2 linked regions of the Alloalcanivorax dieselolei B5 genome follow. The protein of the gene in region 2 interacts with the protein of the main gene of each other region in a pairwise test. Links are inferred from orthologs where the notes say so. Each region holds a gene or a part of one and is shown on either strand. Other genes may lie near its edges.

Region 1 (12,629 bases), 2.2 Mb from region 2 along the record:
AGATTTTCCGCCGCTTCCTTGGTCGGCGGCTCACCCGGGCGCATCATCCGATAGATTTCCACCAGCGCCTCAAGCGGGCTGCGGGTGGGATCGGCGCGCAGGGTATCGGCAATGAACGGACCATGGTCCAGATCATTGGTGTACAGAGTTTCAAAACGGGTAATACCCGCCTTGCTCAGTTTTTCCAGGACATCGGCGGTCAGCTCGGTATTACACTCGACCAGAATTTCGCCGGTGTCCTCATCAATGATGGATTTGGCCAGATAACGGCCCTGGAGGTATTCCGCCGGAATCTCCAGGTATTCGATATTGGCTTTTTCCAGTTGGCGAATGTGGCGCGCGGTTACCCGGCGGCCACGCTCCACCACCACTTCGTCACCGGCAAAGATGTCGAAGGTGGCGGTTTCGCCACGGAGACGCTCCGGCACGAGACGCATGCGATAGACATCGCCTTCGCTCAGAATCTCGTTGGTGTCGAAGAACATCTCCAGAACTTCATCGGAGGTGTAGCCCAGCGCACGCAGCAGAATCGTCGCCGGCAGCTTGCGGCGGCGATCGATACGTACGTAGACCAGATCCTTCGGATCGAATTCGAAGTCCAGCCAGGAACCACGGTAGGGAATCACCCGGGCGGAATACAGCAGCTTGCCGGAAGAGTGGGTTTTACCCTTGTCGTGGTCAAAGAACACACCCGGAGAGCGGTGCAGCTGGGACACGATGACCCGCTCGGTACCATTGATCACGAAGGTACCGTTTTCGGTCATCAGTGGGATCTCGCCCATGTAGACCTGCTGCTCACGGATGTCCTTGATCGCGCCATTGGACTCTTTGTCGTAGATCACCAACCGGATGCGCACGCGCAGCGGCGCGGCGTAGGTTGTGCCACGAATGATGCACTCTTTGACATCAAAGACCGGCTTGCCGAACTCATAGCCGGCATACTCCAAGGCCGCGTTGCCCGAGTAACTGGAAATCGGGAAAACGGACCGGAAGGCAGCTTCCAAGCCTTCTTCCAAGCGCGCCTCGGCGCCTTTATCCTGCTGTAGGAATTTGCGGTAAGAATCGAGCTGTATGGCCAGCAGGTACGGGACCTCCATGACCTTGGGAAGCTTGCCGAAATCTTTGCGGATCCGCTTTTTCTCAGTGAATGAGTATGCCATCTGCGTTCCTCGGCTGTTGACCACCTATCACCCCAGGGTGATATCTCTGCACGAAACCGTTCGTACAGAAACGACAAAAGGCTGGCAGCCCTTAAGCTGCCAGCCGGCGCCTTTCCTCGTTGTCGCGGAAAGACATGGCGTTACCGCGCTTACTTGAGCTCGGCGGTACCGCCAGCCTCTTCGATCTTTTTCTTGATCTCTTCGGCTTCGTCTTTGGAAACGCCTTCTTTGACCGGAGCAGGAGCGCCCTCGACCAAGTCTTTCGCTTCTTTCAGACCCAGACCAGTTACTTCGCGAACTGCCTTGATCACGCCGACTTTCTTGTCGCCGAAACCGGTCAGAACCACGTCGAATTCGGTCTGCTCTTCCGCGGCGGCACCAGCGTCGCCACCGGCAGCTGCCGGTGCGGCTGCCACTGCGGCAGCTGCGGTTACGCCAAACTTCTCTTCCATGGCCTCGATCAGTTCGACGAGGTCCATAACGCTCATTTCAGCAACTGCGCTGAGGATATCTTCTTTGGAAACGGCCATTTTCAATCTCCTAAATCACCGTACGGGCGATCACGATTGGATCGGGTAGTTACGCCGCCAGACTTAATGTCAGGCAGCTTCCTGCTGTTTCTTGTCCTTCACAGCGGCCATCGTGCGAACAAACTTGCCAGGCACCTCGTTGAGGGTACGGACAAACTTGGCCACCGGGGCCTGCATGACGGACAAAAGCTGAGCAAGGGCCTCGTCGCGGGTAGGCAGCTTGGCCAGGACATCGATATCCTGAGCACCATACGCCACACCGCCGACAGCCAGCGCTTTCACTTCGAGCTTGTCATGATCCTTGGCGAAATCCTTGATGAGCCGAGCGGCAGCGCCCGGATCTTCTTGGGAAAACGCCAGGACAGTGGGGCCGACCAGCGAATCGTTGAGGCACTCATATTCGGTACCTTCAACAGCACGCTTGGCCAGCGTGTTCCGAACTACTTTCAGATACACGCCGGTTTCGCGGGCCTTCTTGCGCAGCTCGGTCATCTGAGCCACGGAAAGACCACGATAGTCGGCAACCACAGCAGACAGCGCTTCGGAAGCAACAGCGTTCACCGAAGCCACAATCGCCCGTTTGTCCTCCAGATTCAAAGGCACAATTTACCTCCTGGATTCACAAACAAACCGGATTCCCAGACTGCGTAACCGAGGATCCGGCGGTTGCCATGACCGGTTACCCGGTCGTTATCGCGGAAGCCAGCCCCTGCTTTGACACAGGATTTGCAACTACCGCGCCTACGCAGGCGGTCACCCCTTAACCCTCCCCGAGACCTGAGCTCATAAAGCCAGACTGCGTCTCGCAGGACGGACCTGCGGTCTTTGACGCCCCGACGGCATGCCGCCGGGATCAAAGAACGTGGGCCGCGCCAATCAATCGGCGCGACCCATATACCTTACATAGCCAGAGAGGCGGTATCGATCGCCAGGCCCGGGCCCATGGTGCTGGACAGCGTTACTTTCTTGAAGTACGCGCCCTTGGCGGAAGCCGGTTTCGCCTTCTTCAGGTCGGCGATCAGTGCTTCCACGTTTTCCTTGATGGCATTGGCATCGAAACCGATCTGACCAACGGTGCAATGGATGATGCCACCCTTGTCGGTACGGTAACGCACCTGGCCGCCCTTGGCGTTTTTCACCGCCTGAGCCACATCCGGGGTCACGGTACCCACTTTCGGGTTCGGCATCAGGCCGCGAGGACCAAGGATGGTACCCAGCTTGCCGACCACGCGCATGGCGTCGGGAGAAGCAATCACCACATCAAAGTTGATTTCGCCGCCCTGAACCTGCTCGGCCAGGTCGTCAAAGCCCACCACGTCGGCGCCGGCTTCTTTCGCTTCTTCGGCTTTGGCGCCTTGAGCAAACACCGCCACACGAACGGTTTTCCCGGTACCGTGAGGCAGAACGGAAGCACCACGGACGTTCTGGTCGGATTTACGCGGGTCGACGCCCAGGTTCACCGCCACATCAATGGACTCTTTGAATTTCACCGCTGACAGCTCGGTCAACAGAGCTACCGCCTCTTCCACCGGGTACGCCTTGCCCGGCTCAATTTTTTCGCGGATGGCGCGGGCGCGTTTGGACAGTTTGGTCATTGTTTAGTCCTCTACGTCCAGGCCCATGGAACGGGCGGAGCCCGCGATGGTGCGCACGGCGGCGTCCAGATCGGCAGCCGTCAGATCCGGTTCTTTCGCCTTGGCGATCTCTTCCAGTTGCGCACGATTCACCTTGCCCACCTTTTTGGTGTTGGGCTCACCGGAACCGCTCTTGATACCCGCTGCTTTCTTCAGCAGGTAGGCGGCCGGCGGTGTCTTCATGGTGAAGGTGAAGGAACGGTCGTTATAAACCGTAATCACCACCGGCACCGGCGCACCGGCATCCAGCTGTTGAGTCTGGGCGTTGAACGCCTTACAGAACTCCATGATGTTCACGCCATGCTGACCCAGCGCGGGACCAACAGGCGGTGAAGGGTTAGCCTGACCCGCTGCCACCTGCAGCTTGATGTAGGCTTGTACTTTCTTAGCCATGCTATTGAGACTCCTTGGGTGCGAACGCCCGAATGAAACAGGCTCCCCTCAGGTTGTCGACAACCCGGCGCAGATCGCCGGGACGGGCGTCAGGTCTTTTCAACCTGACCGAATTCCAGCTCCACCGGAGTAGAGCGACCGAAAATAAGCACGGCCACGTGCAGCCGGCTCTTCTCGTAGTTGACTTCCTCGACCACGCCATTGAAATCGGCAAAGGGCCCATCGACAACCCGCACCACTTCGCCGGGCTCGAACAGCGTCTTGGGCTTCGGCTTTTCAACAGCGTCATCCATGCGACGCAGGATGGCATCCGCCTCTTTCTGGGTAATCGGAGAAACACGCCCGGGATTCTTCGGATCTTCTCCAATGAAGCCCATGACCTTCGGCGTTTCCTTTACCAAATGCCAGGAGTCGTCGCACATCTCCATTTGCACCAGCACATAGCCTGGGAAAAATTTCCGCTCGGACTTACGTTTCTGACCGCCACGAATCTCGACCACCTCTTCGGTGGGCACGAGAATTTCGCCAAACAACTCTTCCATGGAGCGCAATTTGATGCGTTCTTCCAGAGCCCGTTTGACGTGCTTTTCAAAGCCGGAATAGGCGTGTACCACGTACCAGCGCTTAGCCATGTGTACCCCTTAGCCGATGAGCGTCGAGATCAGGCCGCTGAGCGCCCAGTCGAGCACGAACAACAGCAGCGCCACGATCACCACGAAGACCAGAACGATCAGCGTGGTCTGCAGCGTTTCCTGACGGGTGGGCCACACCACCTTGCGCAGCTCCACCATGGAGTCCTTACGCAGTTGATTGAAGGACCTGCCCTGCTCGGTCTGCAAAGCCACGAAGGCCGCAACCAGGGCAACCGCCACCACGCCAAGGGCCCGATACAGGGGAGACACGTCGGAGAAATAGCTGTTGCCAAAAACAGCAGCGGCCACCAGAGCGGCAACGACAAGCCACTTGATGACCTCTAGAGTGGAGGACCCAGATTGTCCTTCAACTTTCTCGTTCATCTGCCGATGCACCCCGCCGCCTGACGGCAGCTCTGGGAAAATTGGCAGGCCAGGAGGGACTCGAACCCCCAACAGCCGGTTTTGGAGACCGGTGCTCTACCAATTGAACTACTGGCCTGTAACTCAGTATTCAGAAACAAAACAGGCCGGAGCCGAAGCCCCGGCCTCGAATTGTCTTACTCTACGATCTTGGCCACCACGCCGGCGCCAACGGTACGGCCACCTTCGCGGATCGCGAAGCGCAGACCGTCTTCCATGGCGATCGGTGCGATCAGCTCAACGTCCATCTGCACGTTATCGCCCGGCATCACCATCTCGGTGCCTTCCGGCAGCGTACAGGCACCGGTCACGTCGGTGGTACGGAAGTAGAACTGCGGACGGTAGCCGTTGAAGAACGGAGTGTGACGACCACCTTCGTCCTTGCCCAACACGTACACCTCGGCAACGAACTTGGTGTGCGGGGTGATCGATCCCGGCTTCGCCAGAACCTGACCACGCTCCACTTCGTCACGCTTGGTGCCACGCAGCAGCACGCCAACGTTCTCACCCGCGCGGCCTTCGTCCAGCAGCTTGCGGAACATCTCAACACCGGTACAGGTGGTCTTGGTGGTATCTTTGATACCCACAATCTCGATCTCTTCACCCACCTTGATGATGCCACGCTCCACACGACCGGTTACCACGGTACCGCGGCCGGAGATGGAGAACACATCCTCGATCGGCATCAGGAACGGCAGATCCACCGCACGCTCCGGCTCCGGAATGTACTCGTCCAGCGTTTCCACCAGCTTCTGTACCGCCGGCATGCCGATCTCGCTGGTGTCACCTTCCAGCGCTTTCAGAGCGGAACCCTTGATGATCGGGGTGTCGTCGCCCGGGAAGTCGTAGTCGCTCAGCAGCTCACGCACTTCCATTTCAACCAGTTCCAGCAGCTCTTCATCGTCCACCATGTCCGCTTTGTTCAGGAACACAACGATGTACGGCACGCCCACCTGGCGAGACAGCAGAATGTGCTCCCGCGTTTGCGGCATCGGGCCGTCAGCCGCGGACACCACCAGAATCGCGCCGTCCATCTGCGCCGCGCCGGTGATCATGTTCTTCACGTAGTCGGCGTGACCCGGGCAGTCAACGTGCGCGTAGTGACGGGTCGGAGAGTCGTACTCCACGTGGGAGGTCGCGATCGTAATACCACGCTCACGCTCTTCCGGGGCGTTATCGATCTGATCGAAGGCGCTCGCCGAACCAGAACCCCACACCTCGAAGCACACCCGCGTCAAAGCGGCCGTCAGCGTCGTCTTACCATGGTCAACGTGACCAATCGTGCCCACGTTTACGTGCGGTTTATTACGTTCAAACTTTTCCTTTGCCACGACTCTCTACCTCTCAACTTGGCTGTGCATTTCCGTCTGAACGGCGCCTCTGCCCAGATAAAACCCTGTCGGACCGCGCCTTCCGCGGACCATCTTGGCACCACCAAGACACATAAAGCCGGACCCAGGTGGTACCCGGGCCCGGATTCTGGAGCTCATGACCGGATTTGAACCGGTGACCTCACCCTTACCAAGGGTGTGCTCTACCTACTGAGCTACATGAGCGTAACCTTTATTTCGCAGACCTCTTTGTTGGCCTGCGAACTTCCGCAGCCTGGAGCGGGCAGCGGGAATCGAACCCGCATCATCAGCTTGGAAGGCTGAGGTTCTACCACTGAACTATGCCCGCAAACCTTCTGTCTGCCCGCCAGCTTGCTGGCGATATATCTGGTGGAGGGGGGAGGATTCGAACCTCCGAAGCTTTCGCGTCAGATTTACAGTCTGATCCCTTTGGCCACTCGGGAACCCCTCCAGAAAAGGGCCTACATTCTCTTTACGGCTCAGCCCCTTGTCAACATGTTTTCAGGGGCTTTCAAGCTCCTGGCGCGGCAGAAAAGGTGGAGCTGGCGAGAGGAGTCGAACCCCCGACCGGCTGATTACAAATCAGCTGCTCTACCAACTGAGCTACGCCAGCATGAAGCGAGCTTTGCTTCAAAGGCTGCGCATTCTATAGAAACCCCAAGGGGTCTGCAATCGCTTCTCGCCACCCCGGGCAAGAACATCATGACCTGACAGTCACCCTTTCCACTGAGCGTTCCCCGGACACTGACTCTTGCTACGACCCGCCTGCGGGTTTCCAACCAGAAAATCAGCCAGAGCAGCCCCGCCATCTTCCGTCGGGGGCAAATAAATCCAATACTCCGTCACCTCCCGAGCGGTCTCACGAACGAAGACAGGGTAGCCGGCATTACGCATTTTTGTGCGCAAACCTTCCGCAGACTCCACACTGGAGAAATATCCCAGGGAAATGGCGTTGGCATAATCGCCCTCTTTGACGACAAAACTGTCCACTCCCAGGGCCTGCAATTCGTTGAGTGCCTCCAGCGCGCGCCGGCGAGACTCGAAAGGAGGAAGGTAGACCCAGTTCAGACGATCCTTCTCTACCCGAACGGGCTCGATCCGCCCCGCCAGACCAGCCGCCCTCAGTTGTATTCTCGCCCGGCGAGCCGCGTCACTGTCGGACCAGGGGCCGACAACGGTACATGACGCGGTCTGAGAAGGGGGGGCCGCCGCCAAGGCAGCCCTGTCGGGTTGAGGCTGCTCAGTGAGCAGCGCCAAAGAGGACGCAGCGCCAGTCGCCGACGCTTTCGCGGCGGACTGCGGACTTGAAGCCAGGGAGGTCCCTTCCAATCGATCAACTGTCAGGTGCCAACCCAGATAAACCAGGTTGGCTACCAACAGCGTATAAAATACCCAACGCACAGCGCGCGCCCCCAGGTTATTTTTGTCGAGCAGCCACCCGCTCCAGCCCGTCCAGCACCAGATCCGGCTGCAGGTCGAAATCGAATGGGAAGGAGGCGCTCAGTTCCCGGGCATCCCCGCCCGTTACCAGTACCGGGCAAGTATCGGAAAGCCGTTCACGCAGTTCAACCACTACATCCGTGACAAAGGCCACAGACATGCGCAACAGACCGTTATGGACGCATTCGCCAGTGGACTGCCCCAACCCCAGTCCGGCCTGACCCGGGCCGACATGCACATCCGCAGTATCGCGCAATAAGGCGGTACGGAGCATGCCCAGCCCCGGCACGATGTAGCCGCCGAGAAACACGCCATCCTCATCCACTGCGTCGATAGTCAGAGCGCTGCCGCAATCCACGACGATACCGGCCCCGTGGCGCCGATGGCATTCGATCAAGGCAACCCAGCGGTCCACCCCCAGGCGCCGGGCCTCGGGATAGCAGTTGTGGACACCAAAATCGTCCCGAACGGAATAATAGAATTCCGCCGCCAGCCCGGTGGCCTCCCTGATCAACACACCAATCCTGGCATCCGCTTCCGCCCCCGCCACCGAGGCGACCCAGACGGAGTCAAAGGGCTGATGCGAAGCGAGAGGGTCACGCAGAGCCGCCTCCCAATCCCGCCGATGGGTTCCACCGCCCTGCTCGATATCATCGCCACGGCGGCGGCGCCATTTCAGGGCCGTATTCCCCACATCGATAAACAACTTCATTGCAATCTCAAACTGACTTCGCCGCCATGCAAATAGTGGCGCTTACCCTCGATCTCCACGCACAGAGCCCCATCTTCGGCGACCCCCCGCGCGATCCCCGTCTGCGACTTGCCGGCGGTGATCACCGTCACCGCCTTGTCCCGCACCAGGTCCAGTTCCCGATAGGCTGGCACGAAAGCCGCGAATCCTCGGGCGACAAAGGTGTCCAGCATATTCAGCAGCGCACCGGACAGTGACTCGGCCAGTTCAGTACGGGACATGCTCAGGTCACCATACTGCAGCAGGCTGGTCCAGGGTTGGTCAATGCTGTCGGCCTGCGCATCCAGCATGGCCACATTGATCCCCACACCGACCACGACCTGAACCTGCGTCTCTATTTCACCAGCCAGCTCGATCAATACCCCACCCAGCTTACGCCCTTCCACCAGCAGATCATTGGGCCACTTCAGCCCCAATGGCAGCCCCGGGCAGGCTTGCTCCAGGACTTGGCTGACCGCGACCCCCGCGGCCAGGCTGAGCCCGCCCAGGGAGGCAAAACCACCCGGCAGCCGGTATAGAACGGAAAGGTAGATATTGGCGGCGAAAGGTGACCGCCACTGGCGTCCGCGCCGGCCACGGCCGGCACTTTGAAATTCGGTGGTGACCACCAGAGGGCCTTCCCGCCCTTCCACGGCCAAGGCAAGCGCATCAGCGTTGGTGGATCCGGTCACCGGGCTGAAAATCAGCTCGGCCCGGCCGGCCAGCCCCTCACTCAGTCGGCTCTCATCCAACAGGTCCAGGGGCCGGGCCAGCCGATAGCCCTTGCCACGAACCGACTCCACGTCCAGACCCAGCTCCGCCAGGCGTTGTATCCGTTTCCAGATGGCGGCCCGGGAAATGCCAAGCACCTCGCCGAGATCCGCCCCGGAATGGAAACGCCCGTCGGCCAAAACCTGAACGAGGGGCAGATCCGCACTGTATTCCATCTACAATCAATGCTCCCAGATCACACCACGGGAAGCCGCCCATTCCGGCAAGTCCGCCGCGTAGTGTTTTTCGATTTCATTGCGCTTGAGCTTCAGCGTGGGGGTCACCAGACCATTCTCCACGCCCCAGGGCTCCTTGCACACCACCAGGGAGGCAAGCCGCTCATGAGGGTCGAGTTGATTGTTTACCCGGGTCAGCAATTCATTCAGTTGCTGGGTAAAATGCTCTTTCTCAGCGCCTTTGCTCAATTTGCCCTGTTCTTCCGGCGTCAGGTTCAACAAAGCGATGGGCTGCGACATATTCGCCCCAATCACGCATACCAGCTCGACACCAGGCTGGCTGGCCAGACGGTTTTCGATCGGTGCCGGCGCCACGTACTTCCCTTTCTCGGTTTTAAAGATCTCCTTGATCCGCCCGGTAATCCGCAACCGGCCGCCTTCATCGATCTCACCCACGTCACCGGTTTTCAGCCAACCGTCCTCGGACAGCACCTCAGCGGTCAAATCCGGCTGCTTGTAATAGCCGCTCATGTTGCCGACGCTGCGAACCAGCACCTCGCCACCTTCACCGATGCGGCATTCTACCCCATCATTGGGGGTGCCGACCCATCCAATCTGCTGATCACCCTGCACCGTGGTATGCGACCACCCGAAGTTCTCGGTCATTCCGTAAACTTCCAGAATCTCCAGGCCCAGCGTGTTGAACCAGGAAATGATCTCGGTGGACAGCGGCGCCGCACCAGACAGCGCCACCCGGCACTCGTCCAGCCCCATGGCTCCCAGCACCTTTTTCTTGATCACCTTGTTCAGCAGCGGAATTTTCAGCAGGGTATTGAGCTTCTTCGGCGGCACCGCCTCCGACGCTTTCTGATAGAACTTGGACCAGATACGGGGCACCGCGAAGAAAAGCGTCGGCTTGGCGCGCTTGATGTCTTCACCAAAGGTATCCAGGGACTCGGCGAAGTAGACGGTGTTTCCGACGTACAGCAGGGCGGTTTCCACCGCCGCCCGTTCCGCCACGTGAGACAGGGGCAGATAGGAGATCATCCGGTCGGATGGCTCCAGGTTATAAACCCGGATCACTTTATCGCCAACGGCGGAGAGACTGCGGTATTGGTGCATCACGCCCTTCGGGGTCCCCGTGGTCCCCGAGGTATAAATGATCGTGGCGAGGTCATCCGGGCCCGGTTGCGCCACCTCGGTCAGCGGCTCATTCTGAGCCACGATGTCAGTCCATACCGGGCAGGACTGAAGTACCTCTTCCGGCGCCAAGGAAAAAGCGACCTGCTCAATCCCTTCCGGCACGCCGTCCTTCATGATGTCCCAGTCGTCCAGCTTGCCGACGAACAACAGGCGGGATCCGCTATGCTCGAGGATCTGCCTTACCGAATCCGCCACCAGGGTCGGATACAGCGGCACACTGACCGCGCCGGCTATCCAGATCGCCAGATCGGCCAGAATCCATTCGGCGCAATTCTTGGACACCAGGGCCACCCGGTCACCGGACTGGATCCCCTGGGCCCGCAGATAGGACGCCATGCGATGGGCCTCATCAGAGACCTCTTTCCAGGTGTATCGGCGAACCCGATCCCCGCCCAGAGGTTGCACCATGGCCACGTCGCCGGGTTGCTGCTGGTAACGATCTTGAAGTGCTTGAATCGGTGTTTTCATGGTTACGTTATTCTGATTCGTCATTGTATTCACCTGTTTCCCAAACCAAGAAGAGAGGCCGTCAAATGCCGCTTCGCCTCGGGAACACGAAGCCGGCGGAAGAGCGCGTACCACAGCACCCAGGTCAACCGCGAGTGGTCATGGGCCCGTTAGAACTGTGTACGATTATTGAGCATAGAGATACAACAGGCAGGGATAAAGAGGTTTGACGGCAAAAAAAGGACGTCCGTCCAAAGTGCACCGTGATCGGGCATTTCGGGCCACGCCTCGGCATGAAGGATGACCCGCCTGGGTCCAAGCCCGGCCTGCTTGAGTGATTGGATCGGGGTGCGGAGCGGAGGAGCAGGGCTTGTCACATGGGCCCAGAAGTAGGGACAGGGTAAGCGTCCGGCGACCCCATCTTGAGTCGACGGTTGCGGCCTTCACGATAGTGTCCACTTATTTCTTAGTGGACACTATCGATGGACCCGTTAAGCGTATCTCAGCCCCAACCTCAACCACGACGTCGCCGTCACTTCTCCCGTGAGTTCAAGGCGCACATCGTGGCCGCCTGTCAGGAACCGGGCGTGTCCGTCTCCCGGATCGCCCTGGACAACCAACTCAACGCCAACCTGGTCCGCCGCTGGATCCGTGAAGCCGAGCAAGCCGGCCAGACAATAACGTCACCCGCGTTTATGCCCTTGGCGGTACCGGTGGCGTCGAGCCCTCCTGACCGGTCTTGCGCCAAGGAGTCGGGTAACCGCATCCGCATTGAAGTGCCCCGCTCCGGCGGACCGGTCATCGTGGAATGGCCCGCCGAGCAAGCCCATCAGTGCCTGGCCCTGTTACGCGAGCTGCTGCGATGATCCGCATCGACGAGATCTGGCTGGCCACCGCGCCACTGGACATGCGCGCCGGACCGGACAAGGCCCTGGCCCGGGTGATCCAGGTGTTCGGTGCGGCGAAGCCACATCAGGCTTACCTGTTCGCCAACCGCCGGGGCAACCGCATGAAAGTGCTGATCCACGACGGCTTCGGTATCTGGCTGTGCGCCCGCCGGCTCCATCGGGGCAAGTTCCACTGGGGTGACGCTTGGCGCGGCGATCAGTTGCGCCTGAATGAAGAACAACTGGCCGCCCTGGTGCAGGGCCTGCCCTGGCAGCGACTGGGCGACGAGGCCGTGATCTCGGTGCTGTAACCACACCTCGTTCCCGTTGGCTATACGCCCAACCTCCAATCGCCCACCGGGCGCTGGCTTGGCATACTGTCCGCATGACCTCGCGCCCTGACCTCAACGCCCTCTCTCCCGACCAACTCCGTGCCCTGGCCACCGAGTTGTTCGATCACTTGGAGAGCAAGGATCGGGTCCTCGCCCAAAATGACCGGACCCTCAGCCAACAAGAAAAAGCGATCCGTCACCGCGACGCGGTGATCGAGAAACAGGCCCACGAACTGGCGCTGCTCAAGCGCCACAAGTTCGCCCGGCGCAGCGAGCAGTTCAAGGGCGTGCAGGGCCAGTTGCTTGACGAACTGATCGACGCCGACCTGGCCGCCATGGAGGCGGAGCTGGCCGAGTTACTTCCAACGCAGGCGCCCCCCGCCGCTGCCAAGCAACAGCCCAAGCGCGCCCCGCTACCGCCCCAACTGCCCCGCACCCTGATCCACCATGAACCCGAGGATACGCAATGCCGCTGTGGGTGTGCGCTCAAGCGCGTCGGCGAGGACATCAGCGAGAAGC
Region 2 (8,239 bases):
GCGGAGCGCACTTCAATACCGCCATTCTCGTGCACATAGAAAGTGACGTCATCAACGAAGCGAAGCACGCGGCTGGTGAAACGGGCTTGCAAGCGGGCTGGCCCAACCTGCTCAAAACTGACACGGGGCAGGGTGGCCAGCACGTCGCTCAGCAGTTTGAGACTGCCGGCACGATCGGCGTAGCCGGGAAGAGGTTCCACCCGATGCCGTTCATCCGTGGCCAGGCTGGACACGCAATTGGGCGAGGACGGGCAGGGCGCTAGCAAACGGGTATCGTTCATGGCAAAGCTACTCAGCAATAACAAACCACAGGCACAGAGAACACGGCGGACATGCCGTGAGAGAACCCGTGATGCGCCCCCGGCGCTTGGCATCCGCTGGGACGCCCGACCCTCCCTGGCACGTCGACTGATGTCGCCGTTATCACTGTGCTTATCCTTGGTCCTGACCGTCCTGTTCATGGAGGCTCCGTCTCATGGTGCTTCCCATGGTGCCTCCATGGCGTCTACGGAAGGTCATGGCCTTTCATTCCCTGGCCATCAATGTGGCGACAACAGGACCACAGGTGCCATGGAGAAAACGCAAATGCGTGCGTAGTCTAACCGGCACTAATGCATTTTGTCTCTTCGGGGGCGACTTAATGCGAGTTCGGATCACGGATCAGGCCGACGAACACACCTTCGATGATCAGTTGATCCGCGGGCACCTGGATCGGTTCGTAGTCTTCGTTGGCCGGTAACAAAGTGGCGTCGGATTTGTTCAGCCGCAGTGTCTTCACCGTCACCTCCTCGCCGATACGGGCGACCACGATTTCACCGGAACGGGCCGTTTCGCTCTTGCGCACGGCGATCAGGTCGCCGTCGAAGATGCCGGCGTCGATCATGCTGTCCCCCTGCACCTTGAGCAGGTAGGTGGGCCGTTGACGAAACAGTCCGCGTGGCACCGGTACCGTGCGCTGCACGTTTTCCACCGCCTCGATCGGGGTGCCGGCGGCCACCTTGCCCACCACTGGCAATTCGTCCTCGTCGCCGAGAGCGGACTCCAAAAGCTGAATGCCGCGGGAGCGGTCGCTGTGCAGGCGGATATAGCCCTTGCGCTCCAGCGCCCGCAGGTGATCGGAGGCGGCGTTCTTGGACTGGAACCCCATGCGTTCGGCGATTTCCGCCCGGGTGGGGGCCATGCCGGTGTCCGCCTGTGAGTCACGGATGCAATCCAGCACCTGCTGCTGGCGGAGGGTCAGTTTGCTGCTCATGTCGGTCTCCTGTGGTGGCCGGGCGCGGCGGTATCCGGCTCGGATTGAGACGGTGCGGCGCCGCGGACGCCTGTTCCGTTCCGTCGCGAAACCCTGCGGCGACGGGAATGGAATACTGATAATACGAACAGTATAATATGTCCAGTGTTTTTGTCATCCCCGATGTTGTTGCAAGGCGCTCTCCGCTCGCCTTGCACGGCCATCCAAGCTAGGCTATGCGCTCGGCGCTTCCCGGGGGGGAGGCGTCATCGTGCCGCTGTATTCGCTGCTAAAGCCGCTTCCCGCGGAGGGGCTACGGAGCCACTGTGGGAGCTTGCCCTGCAAGCGAATAGCGCTGCATTCCAAGAATTCGCTTGCAGGGCAAGCTCCTACAGCAGCCATTTCAGCGAATGGTGGGGCTGCGGCGATTGGGGGAGAAATGAAGCAGGCCGAGTGGCAACGTTCTCAGCAGGCGCGGGTGGAGTCGTTACTTTCCGGCGTGCCGTTTTTCAATGAAGTGTCCCGTGACGATGCCGACCAGCGAGCCTTGCTGCTGGCCGGGACCCGGATTCTTGAAGCCGCGCCGGGCGAGGTGGTGATTCAGGCTGGAGCCGAGGCCCGCGGGCTCTATTTTTTGCTGCGTGGAGAGCTGTGGGTGCTTGGTGAGGGCACACCGCCGCCAGTGGTGTACCGGGTGTCTCCGGGGGAGGTGTTTGGCGCTTTGTCCCTGCTGCTGGCGACGCCGCGCAGCGCCACCTTGAAGGTGGCGGAAAAAGTGGCGGAGGGAGACCGGGCGAAACCGGCGGTGCTGGCGCGCTTGTCGTTCGCCGATTTCGATGAGCCGCGGGTGGCTCTGTTCAGTCTTGGAACGCGCCTGGCGCTGTTTCACATGCTGGTGCATCAGATTCGCTGGGCGGTGGAGGTGCAGCGTCTGGCGGCGCCGGACGCGGAATTGGAAGCGGCCCTGCGCAAGATCCCGGTTTATCACGGCGAGAAGGAAACCGCACAGGAACTGGCGGCGCTGCGTGAACAGGCGCGGGCGCTGGCGGCGCTGTTATGCCGCTGGAACGACCACCCTCGTGCCGGGCCGGCGATGACGTAACGGATCGACCCGGCCGGGCTGGTGGCCGGGCTGCCGCATGATTCGCGGACGGGTGAGGCGGGCCGGTGCCGTCAGTCCGATTTCTTGTCCTTGCGCTGGACTTTCACCGCCAGCACGTCGCAATGGGCGCCGGGTACCAGGCCTCGGGCAGTGGAGCCCAGCAGCAGAGCCAGGCCGCTGCGGGTGTGGCTGCCCACCACGATCAGATCCACGCCCAGGGCATCGGCCTTGTCGACGATGGTCTTTTCGATGGAACCCAGCTCCACGTGGATGCGATCCTCGCCGATCTGGTACTGGCGGGCGTATTCCAGTGCGGTTTCGCGGGCCTGCTTGACCAGACCGCTTTGCAGGTCGGTGACGTCCATGGGCACATCCGCCCCATAGGCCAGGGCCAGCGGCTCGATCACATGAATCAGATGCAGCTCGCCGGTGGCGTTACCTTCCAGCACCCCGGCGGCACGGCACAGGATGTCGGCGGACTCGTCACTGCAATCGATGGCGACAAGAATTCTTTGATACGGAGCAGTCACGGCGATCTCCCTCGAACGCTTTTCACCGAGTATAGCCCGCTCCCGGGAAGCGGTCGATTGATGCTGATCAAGGCCCGCCCGGCGGGCGATCCGGCCCGGGCGGGAAGGCCATGGGCAGGGCCCCCGGGAGGCACCGAAAAGGGATTGTGCCACCCCGAAGCTTGACCGGACGTTAGCGCCGCTGTCTAAATAGGCGCCCCTGAGGGCCCCCGAAACGGGGCCTGGACATCGTATCCGGCCGGGGAAGGCCGGATCGACCGACTTCTCGGTAATTCAGTAGTGGGTGACGAACGTAATGGGTAAGTCCCTGGTAATTGTGGAGTCGCCGGCCAAGGCGAAAACCATTAACCGCTATTTGGGCGATGACTTCATCGTCAAGTCCAGTGTGGGCCACGTGCGCGATCTGCCGGTCAGCGGCGGTGGCAAAAAGTCCACGCCCCAGGAACGGGCCAAGGAGGCGGCCTATACCCGTTCGCTGCCAAAGGAAGAGCGCGAGGCCTATAAAAAGAAGAAAGCGCAGTCTCAGCTGATCAACCGCATGGGGGTGGACCCGGAGCACGGTTGGAAGGCGCACTACGAGATCCTGCCCGGCAAGGAAAAGGTCATCGATGAACTCAAGCGCCTGGCCGTCAACGCCGAGCGCATCTATCTGGCCACTGACTTGGACCGCGAAGGGGAGGCCATTGCCTGGCACCTGCGTGAGGTGATCGGCGGCGACGATGAGCGCTTCGACCGGGTGGTGTTCAACGAGATCACCAAGAAAGCGATCCAGGCCGCCTTCCAGGAGCCGGGCAAGCTGGACATGAGCCGGGTGGAAGCCCAGCAGGCGCGCCGTTTCCTCGATCGGGTGGTGGGGTTCATGATCTCGCCGCTGCTGTGGGAAAAGATCGCCCGCGGCCTGTCCGCCGGCCGGGTGCAGTCGGTGGCGGTGGAACTGGTGGTGGAGCGCGAGCGGGAAATCCGTGCGTTCACCCCGGAGGAATTCTGGGAACTGCACGCCGACACCCACGACAGCAAGCAGAAAGCGGACGAACTGCGTCTGCAGGTGGCCCGCCACCAGGGCGAAAACTTCCGCCCGAACAACGGCGAGGATGCGGAGCGCCACCGCGAGGCCCTGCGCCGCGCCGGCCAGTTGACCATTTCCCAGCGCGAGGAGCGGCCGACCCGATCGAAACCCTCGGCGCCGTTTATTACCTCCACGCTGCAGCAGGCGGCGAGTACCCGTCTGGGCTTCGGGGTGAAGAAAACCATGATGATGGCCCAGCGTCTCTACGAGGCCGGCCATATCACCTACATGCGTACCGATTCCACCAACCTGAGCGCGGACGCGGTGACGGCGTGCCGGGCCTGGATCGACGACAAGCTGGGCGAGAAATATCTGCCGGCGAAACCGCTGTCCTATTCCAGCAAGGAAGGCGCGCAGGAAGCCCACGAAGCGATCCGGCCTTCCGACGTTAATCGCACCTCCGAGTCGCTCAAGGACATGGAGCGCGATGCCCAGCGCCTCTACGAATTGATCCGCCGTCAGTTCATCGCCTGCCAGATGCCGCCGGCGGAATACCTGAGCACCACGCTGACCGCCGAGGCGGACGGCTACGAACTCAAGGCCAAGGGCCGCATCATGAAGTTCGACGGCTGGACCCGGATCCTGCCGCCGGCGGCGCGCAAGGGGCAGGAAGACACGGTACTGCCGGACCTCAAGCAGGGCGACGTGCTGGTCATCGATCAGGTGGATGCGACCCAGCATTTCACCAAGCCGCCGGCCCGTTACACCGAGGCCAGCCTGGTCAAGGAACTGGAAAAACGCGGCATCGGCCGGCCGTCCACCTACGCCTCGATCATTTCCACGATCCAGGATCGCGGTTATGTGCGGCAGGAAAGCCGCCGCTTTTACGCGGAGAAAATGGGCGACATCGTCACCGATCGCCTGGTGGAAAATTTCCCCAACCTGATGGATTACAACTTCACCGCGCGGATGGAGGAAACCCTCGACGAGATCGCCGAGGGCAAACGTCACTGGCGCGATGTGCTCAACGATTTTTACCAGGATTTCCAGGCCAAGCTGGACGCCGCCCAAGGCGAGGGCAGTGGCAAGCAGGCCAAGGGCGGCATGCGCGCCAATCTGCCCACGGACACCGACATCGCCTGTCCCACCTGTGGCCGTCCGATGCAGATCCGGACCGGTTCCACCGGGGTCTTCCTGGGTTGCTCCGGTTACAGCCTGCCGCCCAAGGAGCGCTGCACCGCCACGCTCAATCTGCTTCCCGGCGAGGAGGCGGTGCGGGCCGACGATGACGAGGCGGAAACCCAGGAACTGCGCCGCAAGAAGCGTTGCCCCAAATGCGGCACGGCGATGGAATCCTTCCTCATCGACGAGAAGCGCAAGTTGCACGTCTGCGGTAACAACCCGGATTGCGACGGCTACGTGGTGGAGCAGGGCGAGTTCCGTATCAAGGGCTACGACGGTCCGACCCTGGAGTGTGAAAAGTGCGGCAGTGAGATGCAGCTGCGCACCGGCCGGTTCGGCAAGTTCTTCAAATGCACCAATGATGACTGTGGCAACACCCGCAAGCTGCTGAAGAACGGCGAACCGGCGCCGCCCCGCGCCGATCCGATCCCCATGCCGCATCTCAAGTGCGAGAAAGTGGACGATCACTACCTGCTGCGCGACGGTGCTTCCGGCCTGTTCCTGGCCGCCAGCAAGTTCCCCAAGAACCGGGAAACGCGGGCGCCGCTGGTGGAGGAGATCCAGTCCGTGGCGGAGCAACTGGACCCCAAACACCGTTATCTCGCGCAAGCGCCCGGCGAGGACGCCGAGGGCCGCAAGGCGATACTGCGCTACAGCCGCAAGGCCAAGGAGCAGTATGTGATGACCGAGGAAGAGGGCAAGCCCACCGGCTGGTATGCCTTCTATCGGGACGGCAAGTGGGAAGTGGAAGAGAAGAAAGCCGCACCGAAGAAAAAGGCGGCGGCGAAGAAGAAAACCGCCGCCAGGAAGAAGGCCGCCGCTCGCCGGTCCTGAACCGCGAATAGCCGGAGATAACCATGTCCCGAATGGTGCGGGAAAACGAAATCAGCGGCCTGCGTGAGCGGCTGTTCTTCGCCCGCGACTTGCTCAAGACACTGCGGGCCGAGGCCGGCAGTCCGATGGGGCACCGTCTGGCGCTGCGCGGCGCGGTGGTGTTTCATCTCTACTCGGTGCTGGTGGGCATGGCGCGGCAGTCCGCCAAGTCCTACCAGGTGCCCGGTTACGATGACCTGATCAGTCTCGCCGCCCTGGAGCGGGCCTTCGCCGATACCGGTGTCCGCGCCCCGGAAATGCAACTGCTGATCCAGGCGCGGCAGGATCGCTCCGATCCGGTATGCTGGCTGGATCTGGAGCTGCGCGCGGCGGTGGGCGCCGCCGGTCTGGCGCGCCGGGCCACGCCTCCCGGTGATACCAACGCCCTGGCTCTGCGCGCCGAGGATCCTTATGCGCCCTTGGCCGATGGTGACCTGGAGCGTTTGCAAAAGGCGGCCGACCGGGTGGAGGAATTGCTCGGTTTGTTCGGTACTTATATGGACGAATGGTAAGCGGGGAGCGCCATGCTGTTACTGATCATCTTCGCCGCCGTCGCTTTGGGGTTCTCGTTCCTCTGCTCGATTCTGGAAGCCGCTCTGTTGTCCATTACGCCCAGCTATATCGCCGGTCTCAAGGACGACAACCCCAAGCTGTTTGAACGCCTGCGGCACCTCAAGGACGATATCGACGACCCACTGGCGGCCATTCTCACGCTCAATACCATCGCCCATACCGCCGGCGCCACCGGGGTCGGCGCCCAGGTGGCGGTGCTGTTCGGGGAAACCTGGCTGGGGGTGGCCTCGGCGGTCATGACCCTGGCCATCCTGATCGTCTCCGAGATTATTCCGAAGACCATCGGCGCCAAATTCTGGCGTGCCCTGGCGCCGCTGCTGCCGCCGGTGCTCAATGTCATGATCTGGGTGCTCAAGCCGTTCGTGTGGTTATCGAAAATGATCACCCGGCGGATCGGCGACGGCGAGCCGGATACCGACATCAGGGCGGAGTTGAAGGCGATGGCGTCCATCGGCCACGAACAGCAGGCGCTGGATGAGGGTGAGCGCCGGGTCATCGCCAATATTCTCAGTCTCCATGAAATCAGGGTCGACAAGGTGATGACCCCGCGCACGGTGGTGGAATCGCTGCGCCCGGAACAGACCGTGGCCGAGGTGCGCCATCACCTGGTGTCCACGCCTTTTTCCCGTTATCCGGTGCTCAATGACAAGGACGAAGCGGTTGGCTATGTGCACAAAAGCGACCTGCTGGAAGTGGCGGACGAGCGCACCGTGGGCGAGCTGGCCCGTGCCATGGCCTTGTTCCGCACCGACACCAATATCGAGGCGGTGTTTGGTGAGATGCTGCGTGACCGGCAACACCTGGGCCTGGTCTACGACGATCTGGGAACCTGGGTGGGTCTGGTCACCATGGAAGACATCATTGAAACCATCCTCGGCCAGGAGATCATGGACGAAACCGACAATGTGGCCAATTTGCGCCACTATGCCCGCCAGCGCTGGAGCCGCAAACTCAAACGCAAGGGCGCCCCGGAATAGCGGTCCCTGCTTGACGCTGATCGCCGCCAAACGTATGTTTCAAACGTTTGCTTCGATCCTGGCAGGTTCCCATGTCCCAATCCGATACCGTTCGCCGCATCCTCGACACGGCGGAAGTGTTGTTTGCCCAGAAGGGGTTCGCGGAAACCAGCCTGCGCGCCATTACCGGCAAGGCCGGTGTCAATCTGGCGGCGGTGAACTACCATTTCGGCTCCAAGGAAGCACTGATTCAGGCGGTGTTCGAGCGCTATTTGACGCCGTTCTGCCAGGCGCTGTCGGTCAAATTGCGGGAGCTGGAACTGGACGACGATCCGCTCAGTCTGGAGCGGCTGTTGACCGTGGCGTCGCGGCTGGCGCTGGGTTCCGGCACCGAGGAGCCGCGCCGCGCCATGATCTTCTTCCGCCTCGCCGGCCAGGCCTATAGCCAGCCCCAGGATCATCTGCGCGCCTATCTGCGCAAGCATTACGGCGATGTCTTCAACCAGTTCACCACCTTGCTGCGCCGCACCGCGCCGGATGTGCCGCCGGTGGAGCTGTTCTGGCGCGTGCACTTCAGTCTGGGAGCGGTGATCTTCACGCTCTCCGGCATGGAGTCCTTGCAGACGATCAGCAAGAAGGATTTCAACCGCTCGGTGTCCGCCAGCGACATCGCCCAGCACCTGCTGCCCTTCGTGGTGGGCGGGATAAAAGGCAACTGAAAAGACAGTTGATAGTTGACAGTTGATAGTTGACAGTTAAAACCGAAAAGACAACCCCGTGGACCTG

The links.
Region 1: the proteins of B5T_RS08925 (region 2) and rplL interact in binary tests that used the Escherichia coli proteins (3 or more experiments, as listed by UniProt). The link is inferred for Alloalcanivorax dieselolei B5 from one-to-one orthologs.

What each region holds. Positions count from the first base shown.
Region 1 is NC_018691.1:4,214,926-4,227,554, forward strand. What follows is about bases 1-2,848. They hold rplL (50S ribosomal protein L7/L12), read right to left. Parts: upstream 1,691-2,848; coding sequence 1,310-1,690; downstream 1-1,309. Other genes in these bases: rpoB (DNA-directed RNA polymerase subunit beta), read right to left, coding at 1-1,160; rplJ (50S ribosomal protein L10), read right to left, coding at 1,760-2,293; rplA (50S ribosomal protein L1), read right to left, coding at 2,590-2,848. In the rest of the region: more of rplA, read right to left, coding at 2,849-3,285; rplK (50S ribosomal protein L11), read right to left, coding at 3,289-3,717; transcription termination/antitermination protein NusG, read right to left, coding at 3,807-4,349; preprotein translocase subunit SecE, read right to left, coding at 4,359-4,733; tuf (elongation factor Tu), read right to left, coding at 4,910-6,103; B5T_RS18870 (SPOR domain-containing protein), read right to left, coding at 6,839-7,525; B5T_RS18875 (type III pantothenate kinase), read right to left, coding at 7,542-8,276; bifunctional biotin--[acetyl-CoA-carboxylase] ligase/biotin operon repressor BirA, read right to left, coding at 8,273-9,241; B5T_RS18885 (AMP-binding protein), read right to left, coding at 9,248-10,936; IS66-like element accessory protein TnpA, read left to right, coding at 11,374-11,757; IS66 family insertion sequence element accessory protein TnpB, read left to right, coding at 11,754-12,089; tnpC (IS66 family transposase), read left to right, coding at 12,164-12,629. UniProt on the Escherichia coli protein: The binding site for several of the GTPase factors involved in protein synthesis (IF-2, EF-Tu, EF-G and RF3). Is thus essential for accurate translation.
Region 2 is NC_018691.1:1,965,938-1,974,176, forward strand. The notes cover bases 1,135-4,053. They hold B5T_RS08925 (universal stress protein), read right to left. Parts: upstream 2,864-4,053; coding sequence 2,405-2,863; downstream 1,135-2,404. Other genes in these bases: lexA (transcriptional repressor LexA), read right to left, coding at 1,135-1,252; B5T_RS08920 (cyclic nucleotide-binding domain-containing protein), read left to right, coding at 1,671-2,333; topA (type I DNA topoisomerase), read left to right, coding at 3,159-4,053. Outside these bases: B5T_RS08910 (DUF1499 domain-containing protein), read right to left, coding at 1-281; more of lexA, read right to left, coding at 638-1,134; more of topA, read left to right, coding at 4,054-5,885; B5T_RS08935 (hypothetical protein), read left to right, coding at 5,909-6,436; B5T_RS08940 (CNNM domain-containing protein), read left to right, coding at 6,449-7,474; B5T_RS08945 (TetR/AcrR family transcriptional regulator), read left to right, coding at 7,546-8,172.